DNA from 2 places in the Halopseudomonas litoralis genome. Region 1 is predicted to be linked to the other one. Evidence: predicted binding sites of a transcription regulator. Region 1 holds the regulator's gene; the other holds the start of a gene.
What was found. Region 1 encodes LexA, which represses DNA repair genes until DNA is damaged. Its sites were predicted from a motif close to CTGTNTNNNNANACAG; they were not measured.
Positions count from the first base shown of each region.

Region 1 (8,510 bases):
AACTGATCAAGCTGGATCCCAAACAGCACTTCACCAAGCCGCCGGCGCGTTACTCCGAAGCCAGCTTGGTCAAGGAGTTGGAGAAGCGTGGAATTGGCCGTCCTTCGACCTATGCATCGATTATCTCCACCATCCAGGAGCGCGGCTACGTCGCCTTGAACAATCGGCGTTTCTATGCCGAAAAGATGGGCGATATCGTTATCGAGCGGCTGAATGAAAGCTTCCCCAATCTGATGGATTACAGCTTCACTGCGCGCATGGAAGAGTCGCTCGATGATGTTGCCCATGGTGAGGTGGTGTGGAAGCAGGTGCTGGACAAGTTCTACGCTGACTTCAGTCTCAAGCTCAAGGCGGCCAGCGCCGCGGATCCAGGGCAGGGCATGCGCAGCAACCTGCCGACACCAACGGATATTCCTTGTGTTGAATGCGGTCGGCCGATGATGATCCGCACGGCCTCCACCGGCGTTTTTCTGGGGTGCTCGGGCTATGCGCTGCCACCCAAGGAGCGTTGCAAGGCCACAGTGAACCTGGTGCCTGGTAACGAAGTGGCGGCGGATGATGACGAAGGCGAGTCGCGAATATTGCGCGCCAAGCGCCGGTGTCCGATCTGCGCCACGGCGATGGACAGCTATCTGGTCGATGAGCAGCGCAAGCTGCACGTGTGTGGTAACAACCCTGATTGCAGCGGCTTCGAAGTGGAGCAGGGCCAGTTCAAGATCAAGGGCTATGACGGCCCGGTGATTGAATGTGACAAATGCGGCAATGAAATGCAGCTCAAGACGGGCCGTTTCGGCAAGTACTTCGGCTGTACCAACAGTGACTGCAAGAACACCCGCAAGCTGCTGAAGAGCGGTGAGGCAGCGCCGCCGAAGATGGACCCGGTGTTGATGCCGGAGCTGCGTTGCGACAAGGTGGATGACGTCTATGTGCTGCGTGATGGCGCGTCAGGCCTGTTCCTGGCAGCCAGCCAGTTCCCGAAGAACCGGGAGACGCGTGCACCGCTGGTCAAGGAGCTGTTGCCGCATCGCGATGCGATTGATCCCAAGTACCACTTCCTGCTGGAAGCGCCGGTTGCTGACCCGGATGGCAATCCGACGGTGATTCGTTACAGCCGCAAGAGCAAGGAGCAGTACGTGCAGAGCGAAATCGAAGGCAAGCCCAGCGGCTGGCGAGCATTCCACGATGGCAAGAAATGGAATATCGATGACGCACGCAAGGGCAAGGCCAAAGCCAAGGCCAAGAGCTGAGCGGAACTGACATGGCAAATGAAGCCTATACCCGCACCAATCAGGCGCTGACGTTCGCTCGCCTGGCATTGGCGTCATGGGAGGCGTCCAGCGCCTCCACAGCGCTGGACGCCATCACCATGGCGCGTTATCACCGGGAACATACCTTGTTCCATATCTATCGCGCGGTACAGGCGTTGATCTGCGAAGTCTCGGGGCGTTACAGTCTGGCGCCCTGGGATGCGAGCGCTGTTGAGGAAACGCTGAAGGCCATCGGCGATGGACAACCCCTTAATCCGGAGTTGAGCGAGTTGGTGCTGCAAAGCGATGACAACAGCAGTTGGCTCGCTGGTACCTTGAGGGCATGGCGGCAGATGCACGTGCCCCCCGGCGCTGTACGGTCTGAACCGCTCAAGGCCGGCACATTGATTACCAGCACTGCAAGCGGGAGTGGCGATTGGGAGCTGGCTGAGGCGCGCGTGGCGATTGAGGCTCTGTCGAAATCGCTCGACCGTTATCGGGAAGGCATGCGGGAATGGTGAGCGGGCTCAGGCTGCAGCCGTCATTGTGGTACACTGCGCCGCTTGACTGACCAGGAGACGACAATGCCTTCACCCTTTCTCGAGATCATAGAGCTTGCCGACGGTACGGTTGCCTTGCGCCGTCCGGACGAGGAGGGCACGCCGCTGTTGACCATTGAATTCTCCGAGGAAGCCAGGGATTTTCTGCAGGGCAACTACGTGGAAGTGGCCAAGGCGATGATCGGCGCTGGCATGCAAGTGGCGGGGCAGATCATGGAAGAAGATCCGGATCTGGATTTCGACGAGCACCGCGTGCTGCACTGAGCTGGCCAGGGCCGGGCAGTAAGCCCGGCTGCGGACTCCTGCTAAGCCCTGAAAGACTATTACGCCCGCCCATGTTGTGCTGAAGCAGATCCTGCATTTTCCATGCGAATGTTCAGGCTGGCGCAGTGGCCTGAGCGTGCGGCCATTTCCAATCGTTGACCAAGCCCCGTCGACGTGGGCAGCCAGCTGACCACAGCATGGCTGTAACCCAGTCGCAGAATCTCACAACACAGATCCACCACGTCCATGCCATGCTTGGGGCGAATGATAAGTATGCGCTGCGGATCCAGTCCCGCTGCTCGCAGCCACTTCTGGCTGACTGGCAATGGCGGATCAATCAATGTCAGCCAGCCGGGCATGTTGGCCTGGCTGAGGTCGCGCAGCACCGGCGCCAGCCATTGCAGGCATTGACGCGGTGCGCCATTCAGGCAGATTTCGCTGAAGCCGACATTGGCTGGTTCGCAATCGGGCATGGCGGCTGCTGGCAGGCTCTGCGCCTTCAGTCGCGATGACATCAGTGCATGATGCAGCAAATCGGGCTGTGCCGCTGAACCTCTATTTCGCGCATACTGCATGGCTTGCTCCTTCAGTGGCGAATAACACCCACACTCAAACCTTCGATGATCAGTTCCTGTTCGCGCAGATCCACTTCAATGGGCGCGAAATCAGGATTCTCTGCAATCAGTGACACCTTGCGCCCCTGCTTGTGGAAGCGCTTGACCGTCACTTCGTCGCCAATCCGTGCCACCACCACCTGGCCATTCCTGGCCTCATTGGTGCGGTGCACAGCCAGAAGGTCACCATCGAAGATGCCGATGTCCTTCATGCTCATGCCGCGAACGCGCAGCAGGTAATCGGCCCGAGGGCTGAAGAAAGCAGGGCTGATGCGGCAGTGATCTTCGATGTTTTCCACTGCCAGAATGGGAGCCCCTGCTGCCACCTGGCCGATGATCGGCAATGCATCCTGCTGCGCTTGCTCGCCACTGTCGGCGGGCAAGCGAATGCCCCGCGAGGCGCCGGGGATCATTTCAATGGCGCCTTTTCGTGCGAGCGCCTTGAGGTGATCCTCTGCCGCATTGGGTGAGCGAAAGCCCAGCTCCTTGGCTATATCCACGCGCGTTGGCGGATAGCCGTTGGTGTTCATGTGGTCCTTGATAAAGGTCAGGACCTGCTGTTGCCGTGCCGTCAGTTTCTGCATTTTTATGGCCTGTGTTTTTATACAGTCCCTGTGATTATATACAGTTCGATAAAGAGGGCAAGCTGGTTTCCGCATTTGCAGAAGGAGGCGGCTATGGTAAAAGGATGGAGTTGACAGCGGTGGTGTTTGAAACGTATGTTTCAAACATATGTTCCCAGGCGTCGGAGTACTCAGTGGCACAGTCAGAAACAGTTGAGCGCATCCTCGATGCTGCGGAGCAGTTGTTTGCGGAGAAAGGTTTTGCAGAAACCTCGTTGCGGCTGATCACCAGCAAGGCGGGGGTCAACCTGGCGGCGGTGAACTATCATTTCGGTTCCAAGAAATCGCTGATCCAAGCGGTGTTCACCCGCTTTCTCAATCCCTTCGTCAGCAGCCTGGAGCAGGAGCTTGACCGTAACGCTGAGGCCGGTAATCCGGATCAGAGCCTGGAATCCCTGCTGGAAATGCTGGTGCGGCTGGTGTTGGCGGTAAAACCGCGCAGCGGGCATGACCTGTCTACCTTCATGCGCCTGCTGGGGCTGGCTTTCAGTCAGAGTCAGGGGCATCTGCGCAAGTACCTTGCAGAGGTCTACGGTAAGGTGTTCAAGCGCTATATGGAGTTGGTGGTGCGCAGTTCACCCGAGTTGCCCGCGGATGTGTTGTTCTGGCGGGTTCATTTCATGCTGGGCAGTGCGGCTTTCACCCTGTCGAGCATGAAGGCGCTTAAGGCCATCGTGGAGGCCGAATACGGTGCGCGGGCCGGTACAGAGGAAGTGCTGCGCCAGATGGTGCCCTTCCTGGCCGCAGGCATGCGTGCCGGCAGCTCTATTCCGGGTGACGCAGGCACGCATCCGAGCAGCGTGCTGGAACCTGTATAGCGCGGAATAATCGCCTTTCTGCCTTCGTCTGGGGCTTACCTGCGGGCCTGGGATCCGTTATCGTGTGCTCTTTGCAGTGGAGCTGAGCATGCGGCTTGACCTGATCCATATATCCCTTGAACAACAGATGCTGACCGGCTTCAATGCGGGTCGGCTGCTGTGCAGCTATCCGGTGTCCACCGCTAAGAACGGTGCTGGCGAGCTCAATGGCAGTGGCTGCACGCCACGTGGGCGGCATCGGGTACGCGCACGTATTGGTGAAGGTCAGCCGCTGGGTGCGGTCTTCATCGGCCGGCGGCCCACCGGCGAGGTCTGGTCATCTGAGCTGGCTGAAGCCCAGCCGCAGCGGGACTGGATCCTGACGCGCATCCTATGGCTCTGTGGTGAAGAGGTTGGCGTCAATCGCGGCGCTGATAGTGACTCACAGCGCCGCTACATCTATCTGCATGGCACAGGCGACGATCAACTCATGGGCACGCCCTTGTCCCATGGCTGCGTGCGTCTGCGCAATCCCGACATGCTGGCACTGTTTGACATGACACCGGCAGGTTGCCCGGTGATCATCGAATAACCCCATTCAGGAGTATTTCATTGAAGCAAGGCACATTGATGCTGGATCTGGCCGGCACCTGGCTGACCCCGGAAGATCGCCAGTTATTGAGGCAACCGGAAGTGGGCGGGATGATTCTGTTTGCCCGCAATACCGAGACTCCGGCCCAGGTGCGTGAGCTGGTACGCAGCATTCGTACGGTACGCCCGGAGATGCTGATTGCGATCGATCAGGAAGGTGGTCGCGTGCAGCGGCTGCGTCGTGATGTGCTGCGCCTGCCCGCGCTTGGCCGTATTGCCGACTGCGCCTCAGCGGATGCCGGGGTGCTGGCCGAGGGGGCTGCCTGGTTGATGGCGACCGAAATGCTGGCCTGCGGTATCGATATCAGCTTTGCGCCGGTACTCGATCTCGATCACGGTCGCAGCCAGGTGATTGGTGACCGTTCGCTGGGCGGTGATCCGCAGCAGGTCATCCAGCTTGCCGAGGCTTATATACGCGGCCTGCATCTGGCCGGCATGGCGGCGACCGGCAAGCATTTCCCGGGGCATGGCTGGGCGGAGGCTGATTCGCATACCGATCTGCCGGTGGACTCGCGCAGCGAGGCGAGCATACGCGAGTCCGACCTCAAGCCCTTTGCTGCGCTGGCAACTATGCTGGATGGCATCATGCCGGCGCATGTGGTCTATCCGGCGGTGGACGGTCTGCCGGCGGGTTTCTCACACCGCTGGCTGCAGGACATTCTGCGCGCCGAGCTGGGCTTCCGGGGCGTGATCTTCAGTGATGACCTGACCATGGCCGGTGCGCATGTGGTAGGAGGTATGGCCGAGCGGGTGGATGCTGCGCTGGCGTCGGGCTGTGACATGCTGCTGGTGTGCAATGACCGTGCTGCCGCCGAACAGGCGTTGGTGCATGCGCAGCGCAGCGGCATGCAGCCCTCTGCGCGGGGGCAGGAGCTGCTTGCACGCAGCGCGCCGGGTATCGAGTACAAGGCGCAGCCGCGTTGGCGGCAGTCGGTTGCTCTGTTGCAGAGTGCTGGCTTGTTATGAGGTTCAGGGCTGGCTGATATGAATCAGCAGGCCCATGCTATTGTGATCCAGATAGTGAACCTCGTTGACTCGCAGTCGGCGAGTTGACTGCAGTCGTTCGCTGATCGGCTCGGCCATTGCTTCACTGGCGTGGTTGAGCCAGAAGGTGACTTTCGCGGTAAGCGGCTCGCCGTCCAGGCTGATCAGTCCCTGAACCGGATACAGCGGGTCTGCATTGGATCCGGTCAGGCTGTTGCCCTGGTGAAGCGCAACCGTCAGGCCGCTTTCCGTCGGTTGAGTCCAGGCACGATGCAATCTGATGGTGTAGCCCTTGCTCTCCAGTTTGCTCGCCTGGCTATCCAGCCTGTACCGGGTACGGTCGATGCTTCGGACGTCGCTGCGGGTCGTGTCATCCAGCGAGACGGCCTGCTGGTCCCAGCTGTACTCCGGTGAGGCGCCCGGCACGATCTGTGCGCCGGGCTGGCTGAATACCAGCACCTCCACCAGATACTGCGCCTGCGCCAGTGCGCTGCAGGCCAGCAGCGTCAGGGTCATCAGAAGGCGGGCGACAAGTCGAGTCGGGTTCATCGGCGTTTTCCTTTGCCTGGGTTCTCGGCAGGCGCCTGCTGCAGGCGCTCGATCAATGCTTCCACCGTATTCAGACGCAGGGCAGGTGCCGCCATGGGCGCGCTGAAACGGAATACGCTGCCGCCATCCAGGCGGTAGCGCTGGGGGTTGTCCTGGATCAGTCGGATCAACACCAGTGGGTCCACGGTTGTGTCGGCAGCGAACTCCACGCGGCCGTGTTCCGGGCCAACATCTATCTTGCTGATGCCCAGTGGAGCGCAGCGCAGTTTCAGTGCGGTGATCAGGAACAGGGTCTTGGCCTGTTCCGGCAGCAGCCCGAAGCGGTCGATCATCTCGACCTGCAGGTCCTTGAGGTCTTCATCGTTCTGCGCATTGGCAATACGTTTGTACAGTGTCAGGCGCGCATGTACGTCCGGCAGATACTCGTCGGGAATCAGTGCAGGCAGGTGCAGGTTGATATCCGGGCCGCCACTGAGTGGGTTCTCCAGTTCGGGCTCCTTGCCCTGCTGGATGGCCTTGATCGCCCGCTCCAGCATGTCCATGTACAGGGTGAAGCCGACGGCCTGGATCTGCCCGCTCTGGCCTTCGCCGAGCAGCTCGCCGGCACCGCGGATTTCCAGGTCGTGGGTGGCCAGGGTAAAGCCGGCCCCCAGGTCCTGCGCTGCAGCGATGGCTTCGAGGCGTTTCTCCGCATCACCGGTCAGCTTGCGGCCTGCCGGTGTCAGCAGGTAGGCATAGGCCTGGTGGTGGCTGCGCCCGACGCGGCCGCGCAACTGGTGCAGCTGCGCCAGGCCAAACTTGTCGGCGCGTTCAATGATGATGGTGTTGGCGCTCGGCACGTCAATGCCGGTTTCGATGATGGTCGAGGTCACCAGAATGTTGAAGCGGCGGTGATAGAAGTCGCGCATCACTTGTTCCAGTGCCCGTTCGGGCATCTGTCCGTGGCTGATACCGATGCGTGCCTCGGGTACCAGCTCCGCCAGGTCGGCGGCGCACTTCTCGATGGTCTCCACCTCGTTGTGCAGGAAGTACACCTGACCGCCGCGCAGCAATTCGCGCAGTATCGCTTCCTTAATTACCGCCGGTTGCTGCTGCAGGATAAAGGTTTTGACCGACAGGCGACGCGCCGGGGGGGTGGCGATGATCGACAGGTCGCGCATACCGGTCATTGCCATGTTCAGGGTGCGCGGGATAGGGGTGGCGGTGAGGTTGAGAATATCCACCTCGCTGCGCAGGCTCTTGAGGCGTTCCTTCTGACGTACGCCGAAGCGGTGTTCCTCGTCGATGATGACCAGGCCCAGATCCTTGAATTGCACATCGCCCTGCAATAACTTGTGAGTGCCGATCAGAATGTCGATCTTGCCGTCGGCCAGTTCCTGAACGGCGGCCTTGACCTCCTTGGCGGATCTGAAGCGGGAGATGACCTCGACCTTCACCGGCCAGTCGGCAAAACGGTCCTTGAAGCTGTTGTAATGCTGCTGGGCGAGGAGGGTGGTGGGGACCAGCACCGCCACCTGCTTGCCGCTGTGCACGGCAAGGAATGCTGCGCGCATGGCGACTTCGGTCTTGCCGAAGCCGACATCGCCACAGACCAGACGGTCCATGGGTTGTGGGCCGGTCATGTCCTTTACCACAGCGTCGATCGCAGCCTGCTGGTCGGCGGTTTCCTCAAAAGGAAAGGCCTCGGCAAAGGTCTGGTAATCCTGTTCCGGCTGGCTGAAGCTGAAACCCTTGCGCGCGGCGCGACGGGAATAGACATCCAATAGCTCGGCGGCAACGTCACGGACCTTCTCGGCGGCCTTGCGTCTGGCTTTCTGCCATTGTTCGGAACCCAGCCGGTGCAGTGGGGCGCTGTCATCATCGGCGCCGGTGTAGCGAGCGATCATGTGCAGGTTGGATACCGGCACGTAGAGTGTGGCCTCGTCAGCATATTCCAGCTTGAGGAATTCGGCCTCCTGACCCTCGACGCTGAGGTTGACCAGGCCGCGATAGCGGCCCACACCATGGTCGATATGCACTACCGGCGCACCTTCACGCAGTTCGGTCAGGTTGCGGATGATGGTGTCGCCGAGGTCGGTGGCCTTGCCGCGCCGCCTGCGCTGCATCACCCGCTGGCCGAACAGCTGGCTTTCGGCGACCAGCGCAACAGCTGGGTCGTTGCATAGCAGGCCTTCATCCACCGGGGCGATAATGATGCCGCAGCTGATATCGCTATCGACGA
Region 1 covers NZ_LT629748.1:1,863,927-1,872,436, reverse strand. Annotated here, with positions in the region: gene topA (type I DNA topoisomerase) at 1-1,247, shown strand, start outside; gene BLU11_RS09080 (DUF6586 family protein) at 1,259-1,768, shown strand; gene BLU11_RS09075 (hypothetical protein) at 1,832-2,071, shown strand; gene BLU11_RS09070 (SulA-like leucine-rich domain-containing protein) at 2,131-2,646, opposite strand; gene lexA (transcriptional repressor LexA) at 2,658-3,269, opposite strand; gene BLU11_RS09060 (TetR/AcrR family transcriptional regulator) at 3,443-4,126, shown strand; gene BLU11_RS09055 (L,D-transpeptidase) at 4,215-4,697, shown strand; gene nagZ (beta-N-acetylhexosaminidase) at 4,736-5,722, shown strand; gene BLU11_RS09045 (CsiV family protein) at 5,726-6,289, opposite strand; gene mfd (transcription-repair coupling factor) at 6,286-8,510, opposite strand, start outside.

Region 2 (8,510 bases), 1.8 Mb from region 1:
TGAGGCTGCGCGCCTGTCAGGTATCGCCGAGCATTTTCCGGGGCTGGATGTGGATGGCAGTGATATGGGCGTGTTCGGCAAGACAGTGGTCAAGCCCGCAGAGCGGGTACTGACCGAGGGTGAGCGGGTCGAACTCTACCGGCCCTTGATTGCCGATCCCAAGGAAGCACGCAAACAGCGGGCTGCCCGAGCCAGGGGCGAGGTCCAGAAAGACTGAGTATTGCGAGGCCGGGCGGAAGCGTCCGCCCGATTGCTTACTCGCCGGTACCGAGCGGGGCGCCGAGATCGACCGGGTAGCTGCTGGCTGCCGGTTCGGAGTCGCTGCTGCCGCTCATGATGGCTTCGTCACGGCTGGTGCCCGGGACGAAATCACCAGCCAGGCCAACCAGCTGATCATCTTCAAACATCAGGCTGACGCGTTCCTGCTCGCGGGGGTTGTGTCCGGCCTGCATGCTGTACAGGTAATCCCAGCGATTGGGCTCGAAGGTGTCCTGAAGCAGCGGAGTGCCCATGATGAAGCGCACCTGGCGAGTGGTCATGCCGGGACGCAGTTGGTCAATCATCTCCTGGGTGACGACGTTGCCCTGCTGCACGTCGATCTTGTACACGCCCGGGAAGCCGCAGCCGGTGAGGGCTCCGCCGGCGGCGCATAATACTAGGATACAAAGGATACGGTTCAGACTATTTGGCATCGCGTGGTAACATCCACTATCGAGAGTTGGCTGAATGGCCCTGAATCATACCCGACTGATCCCGCGGTGCGAAGCGTTGAGAGAGAAACTGACCATGGTTGAAAATCACGAACTACGTAAAGTAGGGCTCAAGGTAACCCTGCCGCGCGTCAAGATCCTGCAGATGCTGGACAATACCGAAGACCGTCACATGAGTGCCGAGGATGTTTACAAGGCGCTGATGGAGGCGGGTGAAGATGTCGGGTTGGCTACCGTTTATCGGGTTCTCACCCAGTTCGAAACGGCCGGTCTGGTGGTGCGCCACAACTTCGACGGCGGACATGCCGTATTCGAATTGGCCGACGGCGAACATCACGACCACATGGTGTGTGTGGATACCGGTGAGGTGATCGAATTCTTCGATGCCGAGATCGAGCGTCGACAGAAAGAAATCGTCGAGGAGCACGGTTACGAGATGGTGGACCACAATCTCGTCCTGTACGTGAAAAAGAAAGGCTGAAATGACGGCAGGCCGGGCATCCGCCTGGCCTGTTTAAGCTGACGGGGAACCCGTCAGCTGATCATGGCTTATTGCCCGTCAGCTGTTTGCGGGCATGGGCCAGAGACTCCTCGGTAAGATCAACTCCTCCCAACATCCGTGCTACCTCATGTACTCGGCCCTCTTGATCCAGGCGATCAATACAGGTGCGGGTAGAGTCGCGTTTCTGATCCTTGCGCACGAACAGGTGCTGGTGCCCTTGTGCCGCCACCTGCGGCAGGTGAGTCACGGTCAATACCTGGCCGCGTTCGCCCAGCTGACGCAGCAATTTGCCGACGATCTCCGCGGTCGGTCCGCCAATCCCTACATCCACTTCGTCAAATACCAGGGTCGGCACCCGTGAGGTCTGCGCGGTGATGACCTGAATGCCGAGGCTGATACGCGACAGCTCGCCGCCGGATGCGACCTTGGCCAGGGGTTTGGCCGGCTGTCCGGGGTTGGCGCTGACCAGGAACTCCACATTTTCCAGACCTTGCACGGCGTACTGGTCCAATTTGAGCGGATGCAGTTCGACCTTTATCTGCCCGCCCGGCATGCCCAGCTGCTGGATCTCTCCGGTAACTGCCTTGGCCAGACGTGTTGCCGCCTTGCTGCGGGTGGCGGACAATTTACCCGCCAACGTCTGAAAGTGTTCGCGGTAGGACTGGAGTTCTTCTGCCAGGCGCTCCTTGTCAGCGCCGTGCTGTTGAATGTTCTCCAGCTCGTCGATCAGCTGTTGTTGCAGCATGGGCAGCTGATCGGCATTTATTCGGTGTTTGCGTGCCAGATCATGAATCACGCCGAGCCGTTCCTCGACCTGTTGCTGGCGCTGGGGATCGGCTTCGAAGTGGTCGAGATAACGGGTCAGTTCGCCGACTGCTTCTTCCACCTGAATCTGCGCGCCGGCCAGCAGGTTATGCGCTTCGTCCAGGCTGCGGCCATGTTCTTTCAGGCCGCCCAGACGGCTGAGACTGGAGGTCAGCGCCTGCAGCACGCTGCCGCTGTCATTTTCACTGCAGATATTGATGATCTGCTGGCATGACTGCATGATCAGCTCGGCGTTGGCCAGCTGGCGCTGCTCACTTTCCAGCTGATTCAGTTCGCCGTCCTGCAGACTCAGGTTGTCGAGTTCTTCCAGCTGATAGCTGAGTAGTTGAACGCGGGCATTCTGTTCGTCACTGGTTTCGCTGGCCTGTTTCAGTGCCTGTTCGGTCTGTCGGCAGCGTTGGGCGGCCAGTTGCACCTGGCGGGCGAGATCGCCGGCCCCCGCGTACTCGTCCAGTAGTCGGCGGTGGGTGTCGGTTTTCAGCAGCGACTGGTGTTCGTGCTGGCTGTGGATATCGATCAGCATCTCGCCCAGTGCCTTGAGGTCCTTCTGGGGGCAGGGGCTGCCGTTGATATAGCCCCGCGAGCGACCCTCGGCAGTGACCACGCGGCGCAGGATCACCTGTGCTTCATCGTTGGCCAGATCACGCTGGCTCAGCCATTGCGCGGCTTCGGGAATGTCGCTGATATCGAAGGTAGCGAGAATGTCCGCCTTGTCGGCGCCCGGCCGCACCGCACCACTGTCGGCGCGATCGCCCAGGGTCAATGCCAGGGCGTCGAGCATGATGGATTTGCCGGCCCCGGTTTCGCCGGTGATAACCGACATGCCCCGGTCCAGTTCCAGCTCGAGATGATCGACAATCGCGTAATTGTTAACCGCCAGGTGCACCAGCATGGCGTCGTTCTCCGCAGTTTGTTGTTCTGGTTATTTATACAGTAGTGGTGTGTTGTTCTACAACCCCCCTTTATAGCCGCCGAAAAAATGCCCTTGAACCTGGAAAGTGAAGCCCCATATAGGGACCAGTGAAGATCAATCCGGCCTCTGGGCCGTGTCGCCTTTTTTGTCAGACAGGAGATATACATGGTGGACGAACCGAGACAGGAGCTGCAGGACGAGGAGTCCGCAGCCGATCAGGCGCAGGGGACGGTCGCCGTTGAAGAAGATCTGGTGGCGCGGATTGCCAGCCTGGAAGAGCAGCTGGCTACCGCGCAGGATCAGGCGTTGCGTGCTGCTGCTGATGTGCAGAATGCCCGCCGCCGCGCCGAGCAGGAAGTGGAGAAGGCGCACAAGTTCGCTCTGGAACGTTTTGCCAATGATCTGCTGGCCGTGGTCGATAGTCTGGAGCGCGGCCTCGAATTGTCCAATGGCGAAGACCCAGCGATCAAGCCGATGCGTGATGGCATGGAGCTGACGCTGAAGTTGTTCGGCGACACCCTGGCACGCTATCAGGTGGTAGCGGTGGATCCGCATGGCGAGCCCTTCAACCCGGAATTGCACCAGGCAATGACCATGGAAGAGCGCGACAACGTCGAGCCCAACACCGTGATCAAGGTGTTCCAGAAAGGCTACACCATCAGCGGTCGCCTGCTGCGTCCGGCGATGGTGGTGGTGAGCAAGGCGGGCGTTGGCAGTGCCGCCGGGTCGATTGACGAAAAGGCTTGAAATCAGCTTTTTTCGACCCCATCTAGAGTCCAGACAGATTAAACAGTGCCGCTGACGAGTTCGCGGCCAGCATATTCGGAGAATGACACATGGGTAAAATTATCGGTATCGACCTGGGGACTACCAACTCCTGCGTCGCGGTTATGGAAAATGGCGTAGCCAAGGTTATCGAGAACGCTGAAGGCGGTCGCACCACGCCGTCCATCGTTGCCTACACCAATGATGGCGAAACGCTGGTCGGTATGTCCGCCAAGCGTCAGTCGGTTACCAACCCGCAGAACACCCTGAACGCCGTTAAGCGTCTGATCGGTCGCCGCTTCGACGAAGACGTCGTGCAGAAGGACATCAAGCTGGTGCCCTACAAGATCATCAAGGCTGACAATGGTGATGCCTGGGTAGAAGCCAAGGGCGAAAAAATGGCGCCGCCGCAGGTGTCTGCGGAAGTCCTGAAGAAAATGAAGAAAACCGCTGAAGATTACCTGGGCGAGGCGGTCACTGAAGCGGTGATCACCGTGCCTGCGTACTTCAACGACAGTCAGCGTCAGGCTACCAAGGATGCCGGTCGCATCGCCGGTCTGGACGTCAAGCGGATCATCAACGAGCCGACTGCAGCTGCGCTGGCCTATGGCATGGACAAGGCCCGTGGCGACTCCACTGTGGTCGTATATGACCTGGGTGGTGGTACGTTCGACGTATCGGTGATCGAGATTGCCGAAGTTGATGGTGAGCACCAGTTCGAAGTACTGGCCACCAACGGTGACACCTTCCTCGGTGGTGAAGACTTCGACATGCGCCTGATCGACTATCTGGCGGATGAATTCAAGAAGGAAAACGGCGTTGACCTGCACAACGATCCGCTGGCCCTGCAGCGCCTGAAGGAAGCGGCCGAGAAAGCCAAGATCGAGTTGTCTTCGGCCCAGCAGACCGACGTCAACCTGCCGTACATCACGGCTGATGCCACTGGTCCCAAGCACCTGCAGGTCAAGGTGACCCGCTCCAAGCTGGAGTCGCTGGTTGAAGAGCTGGTCAAGCGCAGCATCGAGCCGTGCCGTGTGGCCATGAAGGATGCTGGTCTGGATGTGTCCGAGATCAATGAAGTGATCCTGGTCGGTGGTCAGACCCGCATGCCGCTGGTCCAGAAGACTGTTGCCGAATTTTTCGGCAAGGAACCGCGCAAGGACGTTAACCCGGATGAAGCTGTTGCCGTGGGCGCAGCAATCCAGGGTGCGGTACTGGCTGGTGACGTGAAGGACGTGCTGCTGCTGGACGTTTCCCCGCTGTCGCTGGGTATCGAAACCATGGGTGGCGTGATGACTGCGCTGATCGAGAAGAACACCACCATCCCGACCAAAAAGTCGCAGGTGTTCTCGACCGCTGACGACAACCAGACTGCCGTGACCATTCACGTGCTGCAGGGTGAGCGCAAGCAGGCGTCGCAGAACAAGTCGCTGGGCCGTTTCGACCTGGCCGACATTCCGCCGGCGCAGCGCGGGGTACCGCAGATCGAAGTCAGCTTCGACATCGACGCCAACGGTATCCTCAACGTGTCCGCCAAAGACAAGGCTACTGGCAAGCAGCAGTCGATCATCATCAAGGCCTCTTCCGGTCTGAGCGATGAAGAGATCGAACAGATGGTGCGCGATGCCGAGGCCAATGCCGAGGAAGATCGCAAGTTCGAGGAGCTGGTGAACATCCGCAACCAGGGTGATCAGCTGGTTCACGCGACACGCAAGACCTTGACCGAGGCGGGTGACAAGGCTACCGAGGAAGAGAAATCCGCCATCGAGACGGCACTGGCAGATCTGGAGCAGGCCATCAAGGGTGATGACAAGGCTGACATCGAAGCCAAGATCAATGCGCTGTCCGAGGCTTCCGGTCCCATGGTGCAGAAGATGTACGCCGAGCAGGCTCAGGCGGAGCAGGGCGGCGCACAGGAAGACGCCAGCAATACCGGCGCCGATAGCGACGACGTTGTGGATGCCGAGTTCGAAGAGGTCAAGGACAACAACAAGTAGTCCTTGCGTGATCGGGCGTCGGGCCTTGCCTGAGGCCCGATACACTACGTGGCAAGGCAACGCGGGAGCTATTCCCGCGTTGCTGTTTGTGCCGTAAGGCTTTCTAAAGGAAACAGGATTTATGGCCAAGCGTGATTATTATGAAGTGCTGGGCGTGGAGCGCGGCGCCAGTGAAGCCGAGCTGAAAAAGGCCTATCGCCGGCTGGCAATGAAGTTTCACCCGGACCGTAATCCAGATGACGCGGAGGCGGAAGAGAAATTCAAGGAGGCCAACGAGGCCTATGAGGTTCTTACCGACGCCAACAAGCGTGCGGCTTACGATCAGTATGGCCACGCCGGTGTGGACCCGAACATGGGCGCCGGTGCCGGGGGCTTCGGTGGCGGTGGAAACTTCTCCGACATCTTCGGTGACGTGTTCGGTGACATTTTCGGTGGCGGCGGTGGTGGGCGTGGCCGCTCGAGTGTGCAGCGCGGCAGTGACCTGCGTTATACCCTGGAGCTGGACCTCGAAGAGGCCGTTCGCGGCACCTCGGTCACCATTCGTGTCCCGACACTGGTCGGTTGCAAGACCTGTGATGGCAGTGGCGCCAAGAAGGGCACCAGCCCGGTAACCTGCACCACCTGTGGTGGCCACGGTCAGGTGCGTATGCAGCAGGGCTTCTTCTCGGTGCAACAGACCTGTCCGCGCTGTCATGGCACAGGGCAGATGATCAGCGATCCGTGCAAGGATTGTCATGGTCAGGGCCGGGTTGAAGAACACAAGACTCTGTCGGTCAAGGTGCCGGCCGGAGTGGATACTGGTGATCGCATTCGTTTGTCCGGCGAAGGTGAGGCTGGCGTCAATGGTGGGCCGTCCGGTGATCTGTATGTAGTGGTCTCGGTGCGTGAGCACAAGCTGTTCCAGCGCGACGGCAAGAATCTGTATTGCGAAGTACCGATCAACTTTGCTGACGCTGCGCTGGGTGGTGATCTGGAAGTACCGACGCTCGATGGTCGGGTCAAGCTGAAAATCCCCGAGGGCACTCAGACCGGCAAGTTGTTCCGCTTGCGGGGCAAAGGCGTGGTGCCGGTGCGTGGTGGCTCTGCCGGTGATCTGCTGTGCCGCGTTTCTGTGGAAACGCCAGTCAACCTGACCAAGCGTCAGCGCGAGCTGCTGGGCGAGCTGCGTGATACGCTGCAGGCCGAAGGCAGTAATCAGTCGCCGCGGGCCAAAAGCTGGTTCGAAGGTGTTAAAAATTTCTTTGAAGACATGAAGTTCTGACCGGGGCAAGCATGAAAAGAGTAGCGGTGATCGGCGCAGCCGGGCGGATGGGTAAGACGTTGATCGAGGCCATCCAGCAAGCAGAAGGAGCCAGCCTGACGGCGGCAATCGAGCGTCCGGAAAGCAGCTTGATCGGTGCTGACGCCGGTGAGCTGGCGGGCCTGGGCAAGCTGGGCGTCACTATCGTCGGTGATCTGCACGAGGTGCTGGGTGACTTTGATGTGCTGATCGACTTCACTCATCCCACCAGTACCCTGGCCAACCTTGAGGCCTGCCGCGCGGCGGGCAAGGCACTGGTAATCGGTACTACCGGCTTCTCTGAAGAGGAGAAGCAGTTGATTGCCAAGGCTGCCGAGCAGGTGCCCGTGGTGTTTGCGCCTAACTTCAGTGTGGGCGTCAACCTGACCCTCAAGCTGCTGGATATGGCTGCTCGGGTCATGGGTGATGAGGCGGATATCGAGATCATTGAAGCCCACCACCGACACAAGGTCGATGCACCGTCCGGTACTGCGCTGCGCATGGGTGAAGTGGTTGCCGATGCGCTGGGTCGTGATCTGCAGAAGGTTGCGGTGTACGGTCGCGAGGGCCAGACCGGCGCACGTGATCGCGAAACAATAGGTTTTGCCACCGTGCGTGCCGGCGATGTGGTGGGCGATCACACCGTGCTGTTTGCCACCGAAGGCGAGCGCGTCGAGATAACCCACAAAGCCTCCAGCCGCATGACCTTTGCCAAGGGCGCGGTACGTTCGGCGATCTGGCTGGGCGAGCGCAAAAGCGGTTTGTTTGATATGCAGGATGTGCTGTCACTGCGAGACTGATTGACTGATTGTGTGACGCAAAGAGAAACCCCGGGCAGGTCACTGCGCCGGGGTTTTTTTGCTCATTTTGGTTGATGATAGCCCGCTCTGTTGCTGATCATGGCTCGGTAAGCCCGGGTCAAAAGTTTCCCTACTCGTCTGATCAGACGATGTCAGCTCACAGGGGACTTTCCAGAATCGTGCCATTGACGCCGGGCAGTTCAAGTCGAGCCGTTGCTACTGGACAGGTGCGATGCGGTTGCCGGTCCATTCGCCTCGGAGATCACTATGGCAGGCATCGAACAACAATTACCCCAGGCCTTTAGCCCTTTCACCATCGGTCCATTGACGCTGCGTAACCGCTTCATCAAAGCCGCCACCAACGAGGGCATGTCGCCTGATGGGGTGCCGTCCCGGCAACTGGTGCGGTTTCATGCCGGGATGGCTGCCGGAGGCGTGGGGCTGACGACGGTAGCCTACTGCGCTGTCAGCTCTGACGGCTGTACTCTTCCCAATCAGATTCTTCTGGATAGTGCCACATTGCCCCATCTGCGTGCCCTGACGGACGCCGTGCACGCAGAAGGTGGTGCGGTATCGGCGCAGATTACCCATGGCGGTTGTTTCACGTTTACCAAGAGACCGGAAGGGCGGCCGCTGTCGGCCAGTGGCGGCTTCAACAAGATCGGTCTGATGAGTGGGCAATATCTCAAGCGCGAGATGAGCCTGGCGGACATGCGACG
Region 2 covers NZ_LT629748.1:24,853-33,362, forward strand. Annotated here, with positions in the region: gene BLU11_RS00120 (RnfH family protein) at 1-217, shown strand, start outside; partial or broken gene BLU11_RS00125 (outer membrane protein assembly factor BamE) at 288-692, opposite strand; gene fur (ferric iron uptake transcriptional regulator) at 787-1,191, shown strand; gene recN (DNA repair protein RecN) at 1,253-2,929, opposite strand; gene grpE (nucleotide exchange factor GrpE) at 3,116-3,697, shown strand; gene dnaK (molecular chaperone DnaK) at 3,787-5,712, shown strand; gene dnaJ (molecular chaperone DnaJ) at 5,834-6,973, shown strand; gene dapB (4-hydroxy-tetrahydrodipicolinate reductase) at 6,985-7,791, shown strand; gene BLU11_RS00160 (NADH:flavin oxidoreductase) at 8,059-8,510, shown strand, end outside.
Region 2: a site for LexA is predicted at 2,956-2,971, ahead of recN (DNA repair protein RecN). Genes of this name have one in related genera too.